Regions from separate parts of the Streptomyces flavofungini genome, predicted to be linked through region 3. Evidence: predicted binding sites of a transcription regulator. Region 3 holds the regulator's gene; each other region holds the start of a gene.
What was found. The regulator HrcA, encoded in region 3, represses chaperone genes, less so after heat shock. The targets are predictions, from matches to a motif close to TTNGCACTCNGNNNNNCNGAGTGCNAA.
Positions count from the first base shown of each region.

Region 1: a site for HrcA is predicted at 2,251-2,277, ahead of groL (chaperonin GroEL). Genes of this name have one in related genera too.
Region 2: a site for HrcA is predicted at 3,702-3,728, ahead of groES (co-chaperone GroES). Genes of this name have one in related genera too.

Region 1 is NZ_CP128846.1:5,161,930-5,168,365, forward strand. Features, by position in the region: gene thrC (threonine synthase) at 1-971, shown strand, start outside; gene QUY26_RS21845 (ubiquitin-like small modifier protein 1) at 1,099-1,374, shown strand; gene QUY26_RS21850 (cold-shock protein) at 1,794-1,997, shown strand; gene groL (chaperonin GroEL) at 2,406-4,031, shown strand; gene QUY26_RS21860 (SigE family RNA polymerase sigma factor) at 4,211-4,708, shown strand; gene QUY26_RS21865 (hypothetical protein) at 4,701-5,207, shown strand; gene QUY26_RS21870 (mannosyltransferase family protein) at 5,319-6,436, shown strand, end outside.
Region 2 is NZ_CP128846.1:3,743,640-3,750,075, forward strand. Features, by position in the region: gene QUY26_RS15160 (multicopper oxidase family protein) at 1-279, shown strand, start outside; gene QUY26_RS15165 (SDR family NAD(P)-dependent oxidoreductase) at 299-1,072, shown strand; gene groL (chaperonin GroEL) at 1,527-3,155, opposite strand; gene groES (co-chaperone GroES) at 3,295-3,603, opposite strand; gene QUY26_RS15180 (hypothetical protein) at 3,749-4,102, opposite strand; gene QUY26_RS15185 (polysaccharide deacetylase family protein) at 4,099-5,100, opposite strand; gene QUY26_RS15190 (class I SAM-dependent methyltransferase) at 5,183-6,379, shown strand.
Region 3 is NZ_CP128846.1:6,272,012-6,278,447, forward strand. Features, by position in the region: gene hemW (radical SAM family heme chaperone HemW) at 1-884, shown strand, start outside; gene QUY26_RS26600 (DUF3097 domain-containing protein) at 1,027-1,845, opposite strand; gene QUY26_RS26605 (MBL fold metallo-hydrolase) at 1,869-2,630, opposite strand; gene hrcA (heat-inducible transcriptional repressor HrcA) at 2,945-3,961, shown strand; gene dnaJ (molecular chaperone DnaJ) at 3,962-5,101, shown strand; gene QUY26_RS26620 (nitronate monooxygenase) at 5,345-6,418, shown strand; gene QUY26_RS26625 (16S rRNA (uracil(1498)-N(3))-methyltransferase) at 6,415-6,436, shown strand, end outside.

The DNA.
Region 1 (6,436 bases), 1.1 Mb from region 3:
GCGTCGAGCAGGGCAAGTTGTTCATCAAGGACGACTCGGGCAACCCCACGCACTCCTTCAAGGACCGCGTCGTGGCGCAGGCGCTCGAAGCCGCGCGCGCCTTCGGCTTCACCACGCTGTCCTGCTCCTCCACGGGCAACCTGGCCGGTGCCGTCGGCGCCGCCGCCGCCCGCGCGGGCTTCCGCTCCTGCGTGTTCATCCCGCACGACCTGGAGCAGGGCAAGGTCGTCATGGCCGCGGTGTACGGCGGTGAGCTCGTCGGCATCGAGGGCAACTACGACGACGTGAACCGCTTCTGCTCCGAGCTGATCGGCGACCCGCTGGGCGAGGGCTGGGGCTTCGTCAACGTCAACCTGCGGCCGTACTACGGCGAGGGTTCCAAGACCCTCGCGTACGAGATCTGCGAGCAGCTGGGGTGGGTCCTGCCCGACCAGCTCGTGATCCCGATCGCCTCCGGGTCCCAGCTCACGAAGATCGACAAGGGTCTGAAGGAGCTGATCGCGCTCGGTCTCGTCGAGGACAAGCCGTACAAGATCTTCGGGGCGCAGGCGGAGGGCTGCTCGCCGGTGTCCACCGCGTTCAAGGCGGGCCACGACGTCGTCCGGCCGCAGAAGCCGGACACCATCGCCAAGTCCCTCGCCATCGGCAACCCGGCCGACGGGCCCTACGTCCTCGACATCGCGCGGCGTACGGGGGGTGCGGTGGAGGACGTGAACGACGAGCAGGTCGTCCAGGCGATCGAGCTGCTCGCTCGGAGTGAAGGGATCTTCGCAGAGACCGCCGGAGGCGTGACGGTCGGCGTCACCAAGAAGCTGGTGGATGCCGGGCTCATCGACCCGACCCGCACCACGGTGGTGCTGAACACCGGTGACGGCCTGAAGACTCTCGACGCGGTCGCCGAGAGGTCTCAGGCGACCGCCACGATCAAGCCCAGTCTTGATGCGTTCCGCTCCGCAGGGCTTGCCGGCTGATCGCCGCAGGGCCTGGAGCATTGTTTCGTCCGCGGGAGCGCTGTGGCTGGTCGCGCAGTTCCCCGCGCCCCTTCGGGGGCGCCCCTGACGGGGCGCTCATCCTCCCCGTACCCCTGAGGTGAAACCCATGAGTGTCAACGTCCGCATCCCCACCATTCTTCGCACCTACACCGGTGGTCAGGCCGAGGTCGCCGCCGAGGGGGCGACGCTCGGTGAGGTCATCGCCGACCTGGAGAAGAACCACACCGGTATCGCCGCCCGGGTCCTGGACGACCAGGGCAAGCTGCGGCGGTTCGTGAACGTGTACGTGAACGACGACGACGTGCGGTTCGAGCAGGGTCTCGAGACCGCGACGCCGGACGGCGCCGGGGTTTCGATCATTCCTGCCGTCGCCGGCGGCTGACGCACGCAGAGTCACTGGTATTGCCCCCTCCGCGAGAGAAGCGGAGGGGGCAATTCTGCATGGTTGAGCGCGGTACAGTTGGGAATGGAGTGCCGCTCTCGGCGCAAGCAGTGCCGCGCGCATATTCGAAGTCGGCCGCGGAGCCGACAAGAAGCAGCCAAAGTGTCCTGCCCATTTGAGCCCTATGTGGCATTTGTCGGGCCCGACTTGCCCTGAATTCCGTGGAATTCTCCTGAAATCGCCGATAGCGCGTGCCCAGAATTCTCGTCCGATTGACCTGTTGCAGAGGGCAGTTGGACAGATACATTCAGCCGCGGTCGACGCGTTCCGGCGCACACCCCCAACCCATGGGGGGTGAGGTCTGACCCGGGTCCGCGAAGTGCGGGTCTGCGCAAGGGCCAGTAATAGGGGAGTTAGGCATGGCTCAGGGCACCGTCAAGTGGTTCAACGCGGAGAAGGGATACGGCTTCATCGCGGTCGACGGTGGTGCGGATGTTTTCGTCCACTACAGCGCGATCCAGATGGACGGCTACCGCACCCTGGAAGAAGGTCAGCGAGTCGAGTTCGAGATCTCGCAGGGCCAGAAGGGTCCGCAGGCGGACATGGTCAAGCTCGCCGTCTGAGCGGCTTGACGCGATCGGCCACCGACGCGACGCAGACGAAGGGTCCGCACCCCGGGAACGGGGTGCGGACCCTTCGTCGTTCCAAGATCGGAGTGTTCCGCCCGGCCCGAGGGGGCCCGTCGCCCGGCCACCGCCCCTCATCGACGCTTCTTCGAAGCGACCTTGCCCCCACCCGTCGCCCGACCACCGCCCCTCATCGACGCTTCTTCGAAGCGACCTTGCACTCTCGGGGGTCGAGTGCTAATCATTGGCGTTAGCACTCTACGAGTGAGAGTGACAGAACTTGGGTCGGGTCGGTGAGGTCCGCAGGCCGGGTGGGGCAAGGAACCACACGGTGAGCAGGCCGTCCGTCGCGGGCGCCAGCCAGATCCGTTTGCGTTTCCACCCCGTCCGGGAGGACCACTTCACATGGCCAAGATCATCGCGTTCGACGAGGAGGCACGGCGCGGCCTCGAGCGCGGCATGAACCAGCTCGCCGACGCCGTCAAGGTGACCCTGGGCCCCAAGGGTCGCAACGTCGTCCTCGAGAAGAAGTGGGGCGCCCCCACGATCACCAACGATGGTGTGTCCATCGCCAAGGAGATCGAGCTCGAGGACCCGTACGAGAAGATCGGCGCCGAGCTGGTCAAGGAGGTCGCGAAGAAGACGGACGACGTCGCCGGTGACGGCACGACGACCGCGACCGTCCTCGCCCAGGCGCTCGTCAAGGAAGGCCTGCGCAACGTCGCGGCCGGCGCCAACCCGATGGCCCTCAAGCGCGGCATCGAGAAGGCCGTCGAGGCCGTCTCCGGCGCCCTGCTCGAGCAGGCCAAGGACGTGGAGACCAAGGAGCAGATCGCTTCCACCGCCTCCATCTCCGCCGCCGACACCCAGATCGGCGAGCTCATCGCCGAGGCGATGGACAAGGTCGGCAAGGAAGGCGTCATCACCGTCGAGGAGTCGCAGACCTTCGGGCTCGAGCTTGAGCTCACCGAGGGCATGCGCTTCGACAAGGGCTACATCTCGGCGTACTTCGCCACCGACATGGAGCGTATGGAGGCGTCGCTCGACGACCCGTACATCCTGATCGTCAACTCCAAGATCTCCAACGTGAAGGACCTCCTTCCGCTCCTGGAGAAGGTCATGCAGTCGGGCAAGCCGCTGCTGATCATCGCCGAGGACGTCGAGGGCGAGGCCCTGTCCACGCTGGTCGTCAACAAGATCCGCGGCACCTTCAAGTCCGTCGCCGTCAAGGCCCCGGGCTTCGGCGACCGCCGCAAGGCCATGCTCGGCGACATCGCCATCCTCACCGGTGGCACGGTCATCTCCGAGGAGGTCGGCCTCAAGCTGGAGAACGCCGGTCTCGACCTGCTCGGCCGCGCCCGCAAGGTCGTCATCACCAAGGACGAGACGACCATCGTCGACGGCGCCGGTGAGAGCGACCAGGTCCAGGGCCGCGTCAACCAGATCCGCGCCGAGATCGAGAACTCGGACAGCGACTACGACCGCGAGAAGCTGCAGGAGCGCCTGGCGAAGCTCGCCGGCGGTGTTGCGGTCATCAAGGCCGGTGCCGCGACCGAGGTCGAGCTCAAGGAGCGCAAGCACCGCATCGAGGACGCCGTGCGCAACGCGAAGGCGGCCGTCGAGGAGGGCATCGTCGCCGGTGGTGGCGTGGCCCTGCTGCAGGCCTCCTCCGTCTTCGAGAAGCTGGAGCTCGAGGGTGACGAGGCCACCGGTGCCGCCGCTGTGAAGCTGGCCCTGGAGGCCCCGCTGAAGCAGATCGCGGTCAACGCCGGCCTCGAGGGCGGCGTCGTCGTGGAGAAGGTGCGCAACCTGGCCGTCGGCCAGGGCCTGAACGCCGCCTCCGGCGAGTACGTCGACATGATCGCCGAGGGCATCATCGACCCGGCGAAGGTCACGCGTTCCGCCCTGCAGAACGCCGCGTCCATCGCCGCGCTGTTCCTCACCACCGAGGCCGTCATCGCCGACAAGCCGGAGAAGGCCGCCGCGGCGGGCGCTCCGGGCGGCATGCCCGGCGGTGACATGGACTTCTGAGCCTGACGGCTCGGACCCGGTCCGCTCGTTCCGAGGGCGGCACTCCTTCCAGTTCCTGGAGGGGGTGCCGCCCTCGGGCGTTCGCGGGAGACACCCGGAAAAAATCTCCCGGCCCGTGTCAACCGGACGCGCCCCCGCCGGTCTAGAGAGGTTGTACCGACCAGATGGGGAGCACGTCATTGACCGCTGAGGAGTTCGAGGAGTTCTACGCCCACGCGGTCCGACGGCTCACCGGCCAGCTGTATGTGATGCTCGGCGACCTCCAGGAGGCGCAGGACGTCGTGCAGGAGGCGTTCGTCAAGGCCTGGAGCAGGCGCGGCCGCCTGGTGAAGGAGGCCGCGCCCGAGGCGTGGATCCGCACCGTGGCCTGGCGGCTCGCCGTGCGCCGGTGGCACGGGCGGCGGCGCAGCGAGCAGGCCTGGCAGCGGCACGGCGGCGCGCCGCCCGAGGCCGCGCCCGACCCCGGGTCCGTGGTCCTCGTCGAAGCGCTGAAGGGGCTGTCCCCGCAGCAGCGCAGGACGGTGGCGCTGCACTACATCTGCGATCTGTCGGTGGAGCAGATCGCCGCGGAGACGGGCCAGTCCACCGGCACGGTCAAGACGCATCTGTCCCGGGGGCGGGCCGCCCTCGCCGACCGCTTGCAGGACCCTCGTATCCAGGAGGCGCACGGTGACTGAAGCCCACCACGACGATCCGCTCGCGGACGCGCTCAGGGAGCTGGCCGCGGCGGCGGAACGCGGCACCGACCCGGCGCCCGCGCCCCTGGTCACGGCCCGCGGCGAGCGGGTGCGGCGGCGCAGGTTCGCCGTGCTCGCGGCCAGCGCCGTGCTGCTGTGCGGCGGGATGGGCGGCGCGGTCGCCGCCGGGCTCGCCGGCTCCGCGGAACGGGTGCCCCCGGCCGACACCAGCGACCCGCGGCCCGCGCCCTCCTCCGGCGACCCGGTGCCCGACCCCACCGAATCCTCGGCGTCCTCGTCGTCCTCGTCGTCGCCAGGGCCGACCGAGACCTCCGAGGGCCCCGACACCAGTACGCCGCCCACGGCCGGCAGCTCCGCCGCCGACCCCAGTCACTCGCCGACGTACCCCCGGGGCACCACGCCCCCGACCACCGGCACCCAGGGCGCGACCGAGGCCCCGTACCGGGGCGGCCGGACCAGCCCGCCCTCGACGCCGTAACCCGGCACGCCCCGCCCTGCCCACGACCGGCACCCCTTCCCGCAGCACCCACCGACCGGCGGCGCACCGCGCGCCGCCGGGCGATTCCGCGCGCCCGAACGGAGACCACGCATGCCCGCGGCACCGGCGACGACCGCCACCCGGCCCTCCCCGCGCCCGCCCCGGCCCGACGTCCGCGGGCAGCAGCGGCGGCGGCCCGGCGGCGCGCGGGCGGCTCTGCGGCGGCTGGTGGGGCGGCTCGACGCCACCGACTGCTTCGTGCTCCAGGTGTACGCGGGCACGCGGGTGGGGCTGTTCGTCACCGGGTACTGCGTGGGGTGGCTGTTTCCCGCGAACTCCCGTGCCAAGGAGGCGCCGGGGCCGCTCTCCGTGTGGGAGCAGTGGGACTGGACGCACTTCCGGCACATAGCGGAGTACGGCTACTTCGGGCCCGCGCCGGGGTACGCGGACGGCTTCGAGAACGAGGAGGCGTTCTTCCCCGGGTTTCCGCTGGTGCTGCGCGCGGTGCGGCTCGTCGTGCCGGACTGGGTGGCGGCCGGGCTGCTGATCTCGCTGGTCTCGGGCGCGGTCGCGATGCTGGCGCTGGCCCGCGTGGCCAGGCTCGGGGGCGCGGGCCCCGGCAAGGGCGCGGGCCCCGGCAAGGGCGCGGGCCCCGGCAAGGGCGGGGGAGGCGGTGCGGGGGCGGCGGTCCGGCTCGGGGGCGGGGACGACGTCGCCCGGCGGGCCGTCCTCGTCGTCCTCCTCTCGCCCTGCGCCGTCTTCCTCGCCGCGGGCTACTCCGAGTCCCTCTTCCTCGCCTTCGCGCTGCCCGCCTGGCTCGCCGCCCGGTCGGGCCGCTGGCCGCTCGCGGCGACGCTCGCCGCGTGCGCCACGGCGACCCGCGTCAGCGGCCTCTTCCTCGCGGCCGCCCTGGCCGTCGACTTCCTCCTGGCCCGCGACGGCCGCCGCGACTGGCGCAGGCTGCCCTGGCTGACGCTGCCCGCGGTGCCCGCCCTCGCGTACACGCTGTACCTGTACGACCGCACCGGCGACTGGATGGCCTGGAAGCACGCCCAGGAGCGCGGCTGGTACCGCACCTTCCACCCGCCGTGGGAGGCCTGGGGCAACACCTGGAACGCGGCGTTCGACGGCCGCTACTCCACCGGGTACGCCCTGATGTCCCAGGCCGAGCTCGTCGCCATGGTGGTCGGGGCGGCCCTGCTCGGCCGGCTCCTGCGGCGCCGGAGGTG
Region 2 (6,436 bases), 2.5 Mb from region 3:
CACAACTTCCATGTGCACGACGTGCAGTTCCGGGTCCTTGAGGTGAACGGCGAGACGCCACCGCCCGAGCTGCGCGGCCCCAAGGACACGGTGTTCCTGCCGAACGGCACGACGATGAAACTGGCCCTGCGCTTCACGGGCCCGGCCGACCCGAAGACGCCGTACATGTACCACTGCCATCTCCTGAGCCACGAGGACGGAGGAATGATGGGGCAGTTCGTGGTCGTCGAGAAGGGCCAGAAGGCGGTCGAGCCGTCCGGACGGCACAGCGGGCACTGAGGCTCACTAGCCTTGGTCCATGACTACGGCTCTCATCACAGGATCGACCGCCGGTATCGGCGCCGCCTTCGCGCGGCGGCTCGCCAGTGACGGGCACAACCTGGTCCTGGTGGCGCGCGACACGAAGCGGCTGCGCGAACAGGCGACCGAGCTGCACGACCGGCACGGCATCGAGGCGGAGGTCCTGACCGCCGACCTCGCCACGGAGGACGGCATCACGGCCGTCGAGGAGCGGCTCGCCCGGCGCCGCGACGGAGTCGACCTGCTGGTCAACAACGCCGGATTCGGCAACAAGGGCCGCTATTTGGAGGTGCCGCTCGCCGACGAGCTGACGATGCTGAAGGTGCACTGCGAGGCCGTCCTGCGGCTGACGTCGGCGGCGACGGCGGCGATGCGGGAGCGGGGCCGGGGCGGTGTCGTGAACGTCGCGTCGGTGGCGGCGTTCGTGCCGCGCGGGACGTACGGCGCGTCCAAGGCGTGGGTCGTGCAGTTCACGCAGGGCGCGGCCAAGGACCTGGCGGGCTCCGGGGTGCGGCTGATGGCCCTGTGCCCCGGCTTCGTCCGCACGGAGTTCCACGAGCGGGCGGGCATGGGCACGGACAACATCCCCAAGTGGATGTGGCTGGACGCCGACAAGCTGGTGGCCGCGGCCCTGGCCGACCTGGCCCGCGGCAAGTCCCTGTCCATCCCGGACCCGCGCTACAAGACCCTGATGGGCCTGGTGAAGCTGACCCCGAGGGCCCTGCTCGGCGGGGTGACGTCGAGGACGGGCAGAAAGTACGGCCCGAAGTAGCAGCGCGCGCAGGGGCCAGGCCTCGCAGGGACCAGGACTCACGGGGGCCAGGCCTCGCAGGGACCGCGCCCCGCAGGAGCCAGGCTTCGCAAGGACCGCGCCCCGCAGGAGGAGCGCCCCGAAGGGGCGCGGGGAACTGCGCGAGGACGGACCACGGCTCGCACCCGGCGGCACAACAGCACCCGGCAGACACATGACCGAAGACACATGACCGAAGACGCACGCCCCCCGAAAGACGCGTGACCGAAGACGCACGACCCGGCAGACGCGTACGCGTGGCCCGGCAAGCGCACGACCCGACAGACGCGCACGCGTGGCCCGGCAGGCGCAAGGCCGGGAAACGCCGAAGGCCCGGCATCCCGCGACGGGATGCCGGGCCTTCGTCCGAGCTCAAGCAGCTCAGGCGGACCAGGCAGCGCAGGCGACCAGCACCGGCGCAGGCTCAGGTCACCGCTCAGTGAGCGTGACCGTGCCCGTGGCCGTGGCCGCCGTCAGCCTCTTCCTCGGCCGGCTTCTCGACGACCAGGGTCTCGGTCGTGAGCAGCAGGGAGGCGATGGAGGCGGCGTTCTCCAGGGCGGAGCGCGTCACCTTGACCGGGTCGATGACGCCGGCCTTGACCAGGTCGACGTACTCGCCGGTCGCGGCGTTGAAGCCGAAGCCCTTGTCGAGCTCCGCCACCTTGGTGGTGATGACGTAGCCCTCGAGGCCGGCGTTCTCGGCGATCCAGCGCAGCGGCTCGACGACGGCGCTGCGGACGACCGCGACACCGGTGGCCTCGTCGCCGGTCTTGTCGAGGTTGCCCTTGAGGACCTTGGCGGCGTGGACGAGCGCGGAGCCACCACCGGAGACGATGCCCTCCTCGACCGCGGCGCGGGTCGCGGAGATGGCGTCCTCCAGACGGTGCTTCTTCTCCTTCAGCTCCACCTCGGTGGCGGCGCCGACCTTGATGACGCACACGCCGCCGGCCAGCTTCGCGAGGCGCTCCTGGAGCTTCTCGCGGTCCCAGTCGGAGTCCGTGGCCTCGATCTCGGCCTTGATCTGGGCGACGCGGCCCTCGACGTCAGCGGAGTTGCCGCCGCCGTCGACGATGGTCGTGTCGTCCTTGGTGATGGTGACGCGGCGGGCGGTGCCGAGCACGTCAAGGCCGACCTGGTCGAGCTTGAGGCCGACCTCCTCGGCGATGACGGTGCCGCCCGTGAGGGTGGCCATGTCGCCGAGCATCGCCTTGCGGCGGTCGCCGAAGCCGGGGGCCTTCACCGCGACGGCGTTGAACGTGCCGCGGATCTTGTTCACGACGAGGGTCGACAGGGCCTCGCCCTCGACGTCCTCGGCGATGATCAGGAGCGGCTTGGAGGAGCCGGCCTGGATGACCTTCTCCAGGAGCGGCAGCAGGTCCTGGATGGAGGAGATCTTGCCCTGGTGGATGAGGATGTACGGGTCCTCGAGCACCGCCTCCATGCGCTCCTGGTCCGTCACGAAGTACGGCGACAGGTAGCCCTTGTCGAAGGCCATGCCCTCGGTGAAGTCCAGCTCCAGGCCGAAGGTGTTGGACTCCTCGACGGTGATGACACCGTCCTTGCCGACCTTGTCCATCGCCTCGGCGATGAGCTCGCCGACCTGCTGGTCCTGGGCGGAGAGCCCGGCCACGGCGGCGATGTCGGACTTGTCGTCGATCGGACGGGCGGTGGCGAGGAGGTCCTCGGAGACCGCCTTGACCGCGGCGTCGATGCCCTTCTTCAGGGCGGCCGGGGAAGCGCCGGCGGCGACGTTGCGCAGGCCTTCCTTGACCAGGGCCTGGGCCAGCACGGTGGCGGTGGTGGTGCCGTCACCAGCGATGTCGTTGGTCTTGGTCGCCACCTCCTTCACGAGCTGGGCGCCGAGGTTCTCGTACGGGTCCTCGACCTCGACCTCACGGGCGATGGTGACGCCGTCGTTGGTGATGGTGGGAGCGCCGAACTTCTTGTCGATGACGACGTTGCGGCCCTTGGGGCCGATCGTCACCTTGACCGTGTCGGCAAGCTTGTTGACGCCGCGCTCGAGGGCGCGACGGGCGTCCTCGTCGAACTTCAGGATCTTCGCCATGGGAGCGTTTCAGCCCTCTCGAAAACTCGGGTGAACGAGCCGCGCCCCTCGCCGCCCGGCAAATCAGCGGGGTGACCAGGGGCGCAGCGCAAGCAAATCTGCAGGTGAAGCAGGTACAGCAGAGACGAAGGACGCTCGACTACTTCTCGATGATCGCGAGCACGTCGCGGGCCGAGAGGACGAGGTACTCGTCGCCGTTGTACTTCACCTCGGTGCCGCCGTACTTGCTGTAGAGCACGACGTCGCCGACCTTCACGTCGAGCGGCAGGCGCTCGCCGTTCTCGAAGCGACCCGGGCCCACGGCGAGGACAGCCCCCTCCTGGGGCTTCTCCTTCGCGGTGTCCGGGATGACCAGGCCAGAGGCCGTGGTCTGCTCGGCGTCGAGCGGCTGGACCACGATGCGGTCCTCAAGCGGCTTGATGGCAACCTTGGAGCTGGCGGTCGTCACGATCCGACCTCCCCCTTCGGAGATCTCGCGGGGTTAACTGATCTGAGGTGGCGACCAGGTGGATCCGTCGTCGCGGGTGCCGGACCTGCCCGTCGCTGTTGGCACTCTCCAGTGGGGAGTGCCAGGCCCGAGACTAGGACGACGATTAGCACTCGGTCAAGCGGAGTGCCAATGCGGGCGGCGTGACGAGGGGTCGGGGCAGGGCGCCCGGACCGAGACCCGGGCTCACGCCTTCGGACAACGTCCCGCCCGGGCGCAGGGTTCCGAGCACTCCGGGCGGGCACCAGCGCTCCGCCCGCCGCAGCTCGTGCGGGACCTTCCGCGGGATCTTCTCGGCCGCCTTCCGGCCGAGGCGCTCGATCGGGTCGACCGACTGCGCGCAGCCGGTGAGCAGCAGGACGGAGGCGAGCACGCCCGCCGTGGCCCCCGCCGCGACGGCCACCTCCCGGGCCCGCGCGGCGCCGTCCCGTGCGGGGCGGCCCCGCGCGGGCCGGTTCACAGGTAGTCCTCGAGGCGCGCCACGGCGTACCCCTTGGCCGTGACCGTCCTCAGGACCGTGCGGACCATGTCGGGCATGGTGCCCTTCCAGTCCTCACGGCCGCGGAAGTGCGTGAGGATGATGTCGCCGGGGTGCAGGTCCTTGTCCCACTCGCGCCACTCCATGTGCCGGGCGAAGCCCTCGGAGGCCCACAGCGGCACCGCCTTGATGCCGCAGGCCTTGGCGGCGCGCAGGGTGTCGCGGTTGTAGTTCCCGTACGGCGGCCGGAACAGCTCGGGCCGCTTGCCGTACCGCTTCTGGATGGTGTCCTGCATCCCGCAGATCTCCCGCCGCTGCCCCTCGTAGGAGAGCCCCGGCAGATAGCGGTGGTTGAGCGTGTGGTTGTTCAGTACGACGCCGCTCTTCTGCATCCGCTTGAAGTAGCCGTAGTCCTCCTTGACCAGGTAGTCGCTGAGGAAGGCGGTGTACGGGATCTTCAGGTCGCGCATCATCCGCAGGAACGCCGGGTCCTTCTCGGCGCCGTCGTCGATCGTCAGGAAGACGACCTTGTCCTTGGTCGGGACGGTGGTGAACACCGGTGGCAGCTGTGCCTGCCCCTCGACCTCGAAGCCCTTGCGGGTGGTGATGCGGGGCTTGACGGCGGGCGCGGGGGGTGCGGCGAGCGGGGCCTGCGCGAGCCCCCAGCGCTTCGCGGCCGCGGCCCGCGCGGCCTGCTTCGCGCGCAGCGCGTCGGCGTAGTCCCGCAGCGCCTGGGCGGGCGGGCCGAGCCGCGGCTGCTGGCCGTGCGCGCCGGAGCCGCCCCGCTCGTCGCCGTCGGCGGCGCAGCCGGAGGCGATCGCGGTGGCAACGACGGCGGTGCTGACGGCGAGGGCGGCGAGGCGGCCGCGCCTGCGCCGCCCGCGCGCGCCGCCCCGCCCACCGCCCCGTCCGCCCGCCGCACCCGGCCTGCCCGGCCTGCCCTCCCGGCCAATTTGTTCTTTTTGTCGTACTAGTCGCATGGCGCCGGATCCTCGCAGCTCAGGCGCCCTGCAGGGGGCCGACACCGCCGCCGTACGCGCACCTTCCACCGACTGGCCCACAATGGGCGACGTGAACGATCCGCTTGCCTCCTTCGCCGCGCTCCGCACCGCCGAGGGCCAGGGCCTCCTCGACGCCGTACGCGACGTCGAACCGAGCCAGGAGCTGGCGGTGGCCACCCGGCTGCGCCGCGAGCACCCCGCCGACCTGGTCTCCGCCGCGCTCGCGCAGGCGCGGCTGCGGCAGCGGGCGGTTCCGAAGTTCGGCGCGGCGGACGCCGCCCGCATGTACTTCACTCCGAACGGCGTCGAGCAGTCCACGCGGACGTCCGTGGCGACGTACCGCGCGCGGCGGTTTCAGGACCTCGGCGTACGTTCCGTCGCCGACCTCTGCTGCGGCATCGGCGGCGACGCCATCGCCCTCGCGCGCGCCGGGATCGCCGTCCTCGCCGTCGACCGTGACCCGCTGACCTGCGCGGTCGCCCGCGCCAACGCGGAGGCACTGGGTCTCGTCGACCTCATCGAGGTCCGCGAGGCGGACGTCACGGACATCGACACCTCCCCGTACGACGCCGTCTTCGTCGACCCCGCGCGGCGCGGCGGGCGCGGCCGCATCTTCGACCCCGAGGCGTACTCGCCGCCCCTCTCCTGGGCCGTCGAGACCGCCCGCAAGGCGCCCCGCGCCGCCCTCAAGATCGCTCCCGGCATCCCCCACGACGCCGTGCCCGGCGAGGCCGAGGCCGAGTGGATCTCGGACGGGGGTGACGTGAAGGAGGCCGTGCTGTGGTTCGGCACCGGCGCGCCCGGCTCCCACCGGGCCACCCTGCTGCCCGCCGGTGACACCCTCGCCTCCCCGCTCGCCACGATGCTCCCCGACCCGGACGTCCGGCCCGTCGGGCGCTACCTGTACGAGCCCGACGGGGCCGTCATCCGCGCCCACCTCGTCGCCGAGGTCGCCTCCCGGGTCGGCGGGGGGCTCATCGACGAAACCATCGCCTACGTCACGTCCGACGCCGCCGTCGCCACGCCCTACGCCACCGCCTACGAGATCACCGACCAACTCCCCTTCAACGTGAAGAAGTTGAAGGCGCTGCTCCGGGATCGCGGGGTCGGCGTTCTCACCGTCAAGAAGCGTGGCTCCGCCGTCGAGCCCGAGGAACTCCGCCGCAAGGTGAAGCCCCAGGGGCCTGGGTCCGCCACGGTTTTCCTCACCCGGGTCGGGGGCGCTCCCACCATGCTGGTGGGCCACCCGACGGGTTAGCCCTCGCGGGGCGCCCCAGTCCCACCCCTTTCCCGAAACCGGGGGCTGCGCCCCCTG
Region 3 (6,436 bases):
GCGACGAGTTCGGGCTCGCCGACGACGCGGAGATCACGACCGAGGCGAACCCGGAATCCGTCGACCCCGCCTATCTGAGCGCCCTGCGCGAGGGCGGCTTCAACCGTGTCTCCTTCGGCATGCAGAGCGCCAAGCAGCACGTCCTGAAGATCCTCGACCGTACGCACACGCCCGGGCGGCCCGAGGCCTGCGTCGCCGAGGCGCGTGCGGCGGGGTTCGAGCACGTCAACCTCGACCTCATCTACGGCACCCCCGGCGAGACCGACGACGACTGGCGGGCCTCCCTGGACGCCGCCATCGGGGCCGGGCCCGATCACGTATCCGCGTACGCGCTGATCGTCGAGGAGGGGACGCAGCTCGCCCGGCGGATCCGGCGCGGTGAGGTGCCCATGACCGACGACGACGTGCACGCCGACCGGTATCTGATCGCCGAGGAGCGGCTCTCCGATGCCGGGTTCCACTGGTACGAGGTGTCCAACTGGGCCACCTCCGAGGCAGGGCGGTGTCTGCACAACGAGTTGTACTGGCGGGGCGCCGACTGGTGGGGGGCCGGGCCGGGGGCCCACAGCCATGTGGGGGGTGTGCGGTGGTGGAACGTGAAGCACCCCGGCGCGTACGCTGCCGCGCTCGCGGGGGGTCGGTCGCCCGGGGCCGGGCGGGAGGTCCTGTCGGACGAGGATCGGCGGGTCGAGCGGGTGCTGCTTGAGCTGCGGCTGCTTGAGGGGTGTCCGTTGTCCCTCCTGAAGGAGGCGGGGCTTGCCTCCGCGCGGCGGGCGTTGGCTGATGGGTTGCTGGAGGGTGGGCCCTTCGTGCAGGGGCGGGCCGTGCTCACCCTGCGGGGGCGGTTGCTTGCCGACGCCGTCGTGCGGGACCTTGTCGACTGAGCGTTCCATATGGGGCTGCGCCCCTTGCCCCCTTTCGGCGCTTCGCGCCTCGTCCTCAAGCGCCGGACGGGCTGACATGGCCTCGTCCTCAAGCTGCGGGTGGGCGGAGACGGCCTCGTCCGGTGCCTGACACGAGGGTGGGCTACGGCGCCGTCACGAAATCGATCAGTTCCTCGACCCTCCCCAGCAGCGCCGGCTCCAGGTCCTTGTACGTGTGGACCCTGCCCAGGATGTGCTGCCAGGCCGCGCCCGTGTTCTCCGGCCAGCCCAGGGCGCGGCACACCCCCGTCTTCCAGTCCTGGCCGCGGGGGACCCGGGGCCAGGCCGTGATGCCCACCGAGGACGGCTTCACCGCTTCCCACACGTCGATGTAGGGGTGGCCGACGACCAGGGCGTGGTCGCTGCTGACGGCCGCGGCGATGCGGGACTCCTTGGAGCCGGGGACCAGGTGGTCGACGAGGATGCCGAGGCGGGCGTCGGCGTCGGGGGCGAACGCGTCGACGATGGCGGGCAGGTCGTCGATGCCTTCCAGGTACTCGACGACGACCCCCTCGATGCGCAGGTCGTCGCCCCAGACCTTCTCGACCAGCTCGGCGTCGTGCCGCCCCTCCACGTAGATGCGTCCCGCGCGGGCCACCCGCGCCCGCGCGCCGGGAACGGCGAGGGAGCCGGACGCGGTGCGCGCGGGCTGCCTGGGTGCGGCGGCCGCCGCGGGGCGTACCAGGGTGATCACCCTGCCCTCCAGGAGGAAGCCGCGCGGCGCCATCGGGAACACGCGGTGCTTGCCGAAGCGGTCCTCCAGGGTCACCGTCGGCCCCTCGGCGGTCTTCTCGCAGCGGATCACCGCGCCGCAGAAACCCGTGGTGACCTCCTCCACGACCAGGTCGGCCTCGGCGGGCACCTCGGGGACGGCGGCCGGCTTCTTCCAGGGCGGGGTCAGGTCCGGGTGGTAGCTGCGCATGGGCCAGACGTTATGGCATGGCGTCAGGCGACACCGAACCGCCGGGCCAGCTCGTCGCGTTGGCGGCGTACGAAAGCGGCGTCGACGACGGCCCCGTGCCCGGGCACGTACAGCGCGTCCGGGCCGCCCAGGTCGAGGAGCCGGTCGAGGGCGGCGGGCCAGTGCCGGGGCGCCGCGTCCGGACCTGCCTGCGGTTCGCCGGACTCCTCGACCAGGTCGCCGCAGAAGACGACCTCGGGTTCGCCCGGGCCGCCGGGCACGAGGACGGCGAGGTCGTGGCCGGTGTGCCCGGGGCCGACGTTGGCGAGCAGCACCTGGAGGCCGCCGAGGTCCAGGGTCCGCTCCCCGCACACCAGGTGGTGGGGCCGGACCAGGAGGTCGGCGGCCTCGGCCGCGGCGGCCGGGTCGACTCCCTGGGCGACGGCGTCGGCGCGCAGGCCCTCGCGGTCGTGGTCGAGGACGGTGTCGAGGCCGACGGCGCCGAACACCTCGACGCCCGCGAACGCGGCGGCGCCGAGCACGTGGTCGAAGTGGGGGTGGGTGAGGGCGAGATGGGTCACGCGCCGGTCGCCGCCGAGCAGCCGCCGGGCGTCGGCGCGCAGCCGGGAGCCCTCGCGCAGGCTGGACCCGGCCTCGATCATGAGGGCGGCGCCGGTGCCGACGACGAGCCCGGCGGTGCAGTCCCACACCGGCAGCCTGCACCGGCCCACGCGCGCGGCGAGCCGTTCCCAGCCCGCCTCCTGCCAGGCCGGGGCGGGAGCGGGGGAGGGCGTGGTCGTGTCCATGGGGTGACGCTAACGCCGACGAGGCGGGGAGGGCAGGACGGGGGCGGGGCGACGGCGGGACGGCGGCATCCCGCGGCACGACGCGGGAGGGACGGCGAGGGACCGCGAGGCAGCACGGGGAGGGCCCCCGTCAGCATGACAAGGCAGGACAAGGGCGGCACCCGTCGGCATGACAAAGAGGTCGGCCCTTGCCGGGCCTGTACCCACCGGCCGTACACTGACTCGGTGAAGGCTGGCACTCGCCCGGGGTGAGTGCCAGGGAGAGGGGCCACCACCGGGGGGCTCGGGGCGAAGACGGCAGCTGGAGGTGCGCGATGCTCAGTGAACGCAGGCTGGAAGTGCTGCGCGCCATCGTCCACGACTACGTGGGCACGGAGGAGCCGGTCGGCTCCAAGGCGCTCACCGAGCGGCACCACCTCGGCGTCTCCCCGGCCACGGTCCGCAACGACATGGCCGCGCTGGAGGAGGAAGGGTTCATCGCCCAGCCGCACACCAGCGCCGGGCGCATCCCGACCGACAAGGGGTACCGCCTGTTCGTGGACCGGCTCGCGGGCGTCAAGCCGATGACGGCGCCGGAGCGGCGCGCGATCCAGAACTTCCTGGACGGCGCGGTCGACCTGGACGACGTCGTCGGGCGCACGGTGCGGCTGCTCGCGCAGCTGACCCGGCAGGTCGCGGTGGTGCAGTATCCCTCGCTGACCCGCTCCACGGTGCGGCACGTGGAACTGCTCGCGCTGGCCCCGGCCCGCCTGATGCTGGTCCTCATCACCGACACCGGACGGGTCGAGCAGCGCATGATCGACTGCCCGGCGCCGTTCGGCGAGACGTCGCTCGCGGACCTGCGGGCACGGCTCAACAGCCGGGTCGCGGGCCGCCGCTTCACAGACGTGCCGCAGCTGGTGCAGGACCTGGCCGAGTCCTTCGACAAGGACGACCGGGGGACGGTGACCACGGTCCTCTCCACCCTTCTCGAAACGCTCGTGGAGGAGACCGAGGAGCGGCTGATGATCGGCGGCACCGCCAATCTCACCCGCTTCGGACATGACTTTCCCCTCACCATCAGGCCGGTCCTGGAGGCACTGGAGGAGCAGGTCGTCCTCCTCAAGTTGCTTGGTGAGGCGACGGATTCGGGCATGACCGTCAAGATCGGGCACGAGAACGCCCATGAGGGGCTCAGCTCCACGTCGGTGGTCTCCGTCGGCTACGGTTCGGGGAGCGAGGCAGTGGCCAAGCTGGGCGTGGTCGGACCGACCCGCATGGACTATCCGGGAACGATGGGAGCAGTACGCGCAGTGGCACGTTACGTCGGACAGATCCTGGCGGAGTCGTAAGTGGCCACGGACTACTACGCCGTACTAGGCGTGCGCCGCGACGCTTCCCAGGACGACATCAAGAAGGCCTTCCGGCGGCTCGCTCGCGAGCTGCACCCGGACGTCAACCCCGATCCGAAGACGCAAGAGCGCTTCAAGGAGATCAACGCCGCGTACGAGGTGTTGTCGGACCCGCAGAAGAAGCAGGTCTACGACCTCGGTGGCGACCCGCTGTCCCAGGCCGGCGGCGCCGGTGGCGCGGGCGGCTTCGGAGCGGGTGGCTTCGGCAACTTCTCCGACATCATGGACGCGTTCTTCGGCACGGCGTCGCAGCGCGGGCCGCGCTCGCGCACCCGGCGCGGGCAGGACGCCATGATCCGCCTGGAGATCGACCTCGAAGAGGCGGCCTTCGGCACCACGAAGGACATCCAGGTCGACACGGCCGTCGTCTGTACGACGTGTTCCGGCGAGGGGGCCGCGCCCGGCACCTCCGCGCAGACCTGTGACATGTGCCGCGGCCGCGGCGAGGTGTCCCAGGTCACCCGGTCCTTCCTCGGCCAGGTCATGACCTCGCGGCCCTGCCCGCAGTGCCAGGGCTTCGGGACCGTCGTGCCGACGCCGTGCCCCGAGTGCGCGGGCGACGGGCGGATCCGGTCCCGGCGCACGCTCACCGTGAAGATCCCCGCCGGTGTCGACAACGGCACCCGGATCCAGCTCGCCGGTGAGGGCGAGGTCGGCCCCGGCGGCGGCCCCGCCGGTGACCTCTACGTCGAGATCCACGAGCTGCCCCACTCCGTCTTCCAGCGGCGCGGGGACGATCTGCACTGCACCGTCACGCTGCCGATGACGGCGGCCGCGCTCGGCACGAAGGTGCCGCTGGAGACGCTGGACGGCATGGAGGAGGTCGACATCCGGCCCGGTACGCAGTCCGGGCAGTCGATCCCCCTGCACGGGCGTGGTGTCACCCACCTGCGCGGCGGGGGGCGCGGTGACCTCATCGTGCACGTCGAGGTGCTCACGCCGTCCAAGCTCGACCCCGAGCAGGAACGATTGCTGCGGGAGCTCGCGCAGCTGCGGGGCGAGGAGCGGCCCACGGGGCAGTTCCAGCCGGGGCAGCAGGGCCTGTTCTCCCGCCTGAAGGACGCGTTCAACGGGCGTTAGCTGTAGGGGGCTCGACGAGCGGCCCGGGGTGAGCGTGGGATCCACGTTCACCCCGGGCCGTTTCGCGTGGTGGACCTGGGCGGACCAGCTGCCCACAGCGAGGGACGTCCCCGCCCGCCCCGGTGCGGGATGACGGGTGGGCGGGTGGAGGGCATCCGCCGCGGAGCGGCGGGACAGGGCGGAGGACGAGCCCCAGGCGGACCCTGGACGAGGCGCCCCCGCCAGACGTGGCACGATGCCGGTATGTCCTCCGCGTTCACCGATCTCTGTCGCTATCCGATCGTGCAGGCCCCGATGGCGGGTGGTGGCTCGACGCCGCAGCTCGTGGCCGCGGTCGCCGAGGCCGGAGGGCTGGGCTGCCTGGCCGCCGGGTACAAGACCGCCGACGGGATGTACCAGGAGATCAAGCAGGTCAGGGGCCTGACGGCGCGGCCGTTCGGGGTGAACCTGTTCATGCCGCAGCCGGAGTACGCCGACCCCGCCGCCGTAGAGGTGTACCGCAATCAGCTCGCGGGCGAGGCCACCTGGTACGAGACGCAGCTCGGCGACACCGAGGGCAAGCGCGACGACGGCTACGACGCGAAGCTCGCGATCCTGCTCGACGACCCGGTGCCGCTGGTGTCGTTCACGTTCGGCTGCCCGACCCGGGAGGTCGTCCAGGCCTTCGACCGCGTCGGCACCCGCACGGTCGTCACCGTCACCACCCCCGAGGAGGCCCGGGCGGCCCAGCGGGCGGGCGCCGACGCCGTCTGCGTCCAGGGCATCGAGGCGGGCGGCCACCAGGGCACGCACCGTGACAACCCGGAGGCGGACGGCTCCGGCATCGGCCTGCTCAGCCTGATCGCGCAGGTCAGGGAGACGGTGCGGCTGCCTGTGATCGCCGCGGGCGGCCTGATGCGCGGCGGTCAGATCGCCGCGGTCCTCGCCGCGGGCGCCGACTTCGCCCAGCTCGGCACGGCGTTCCTGGTCACGCCGGAGTCGGGCGCGCAGCCGCTGCACAAGCAGGCCATGACGAACCCGCTGTTCGGGCACACCGAGCTGACCCGGGCGTTCTCGGGACGCCCCGCGCGCGGCCTGGTCAACCGCTTCATGCGCGAGCACGGCCCGTACGCCCCGGCCGCGTACCCACAGGTCCACTATCTGACGGCCGGGCTCCGCAAGGCCGCGGCGAAGGCCGGTGACCCGCAGGCCATGGCGCTGTGGGCGGGCCAGGGCCACCGCCTGGCGCGGGCGCTGCCCGCCGGGGAGCTGATGGAGGTCCTGGTCGCCGAACTCGACGAGGCGAAGGCGGCGTTCACCGCGCGGGGTGCGGTGTGACGGCGCCGGTCTTCGTCG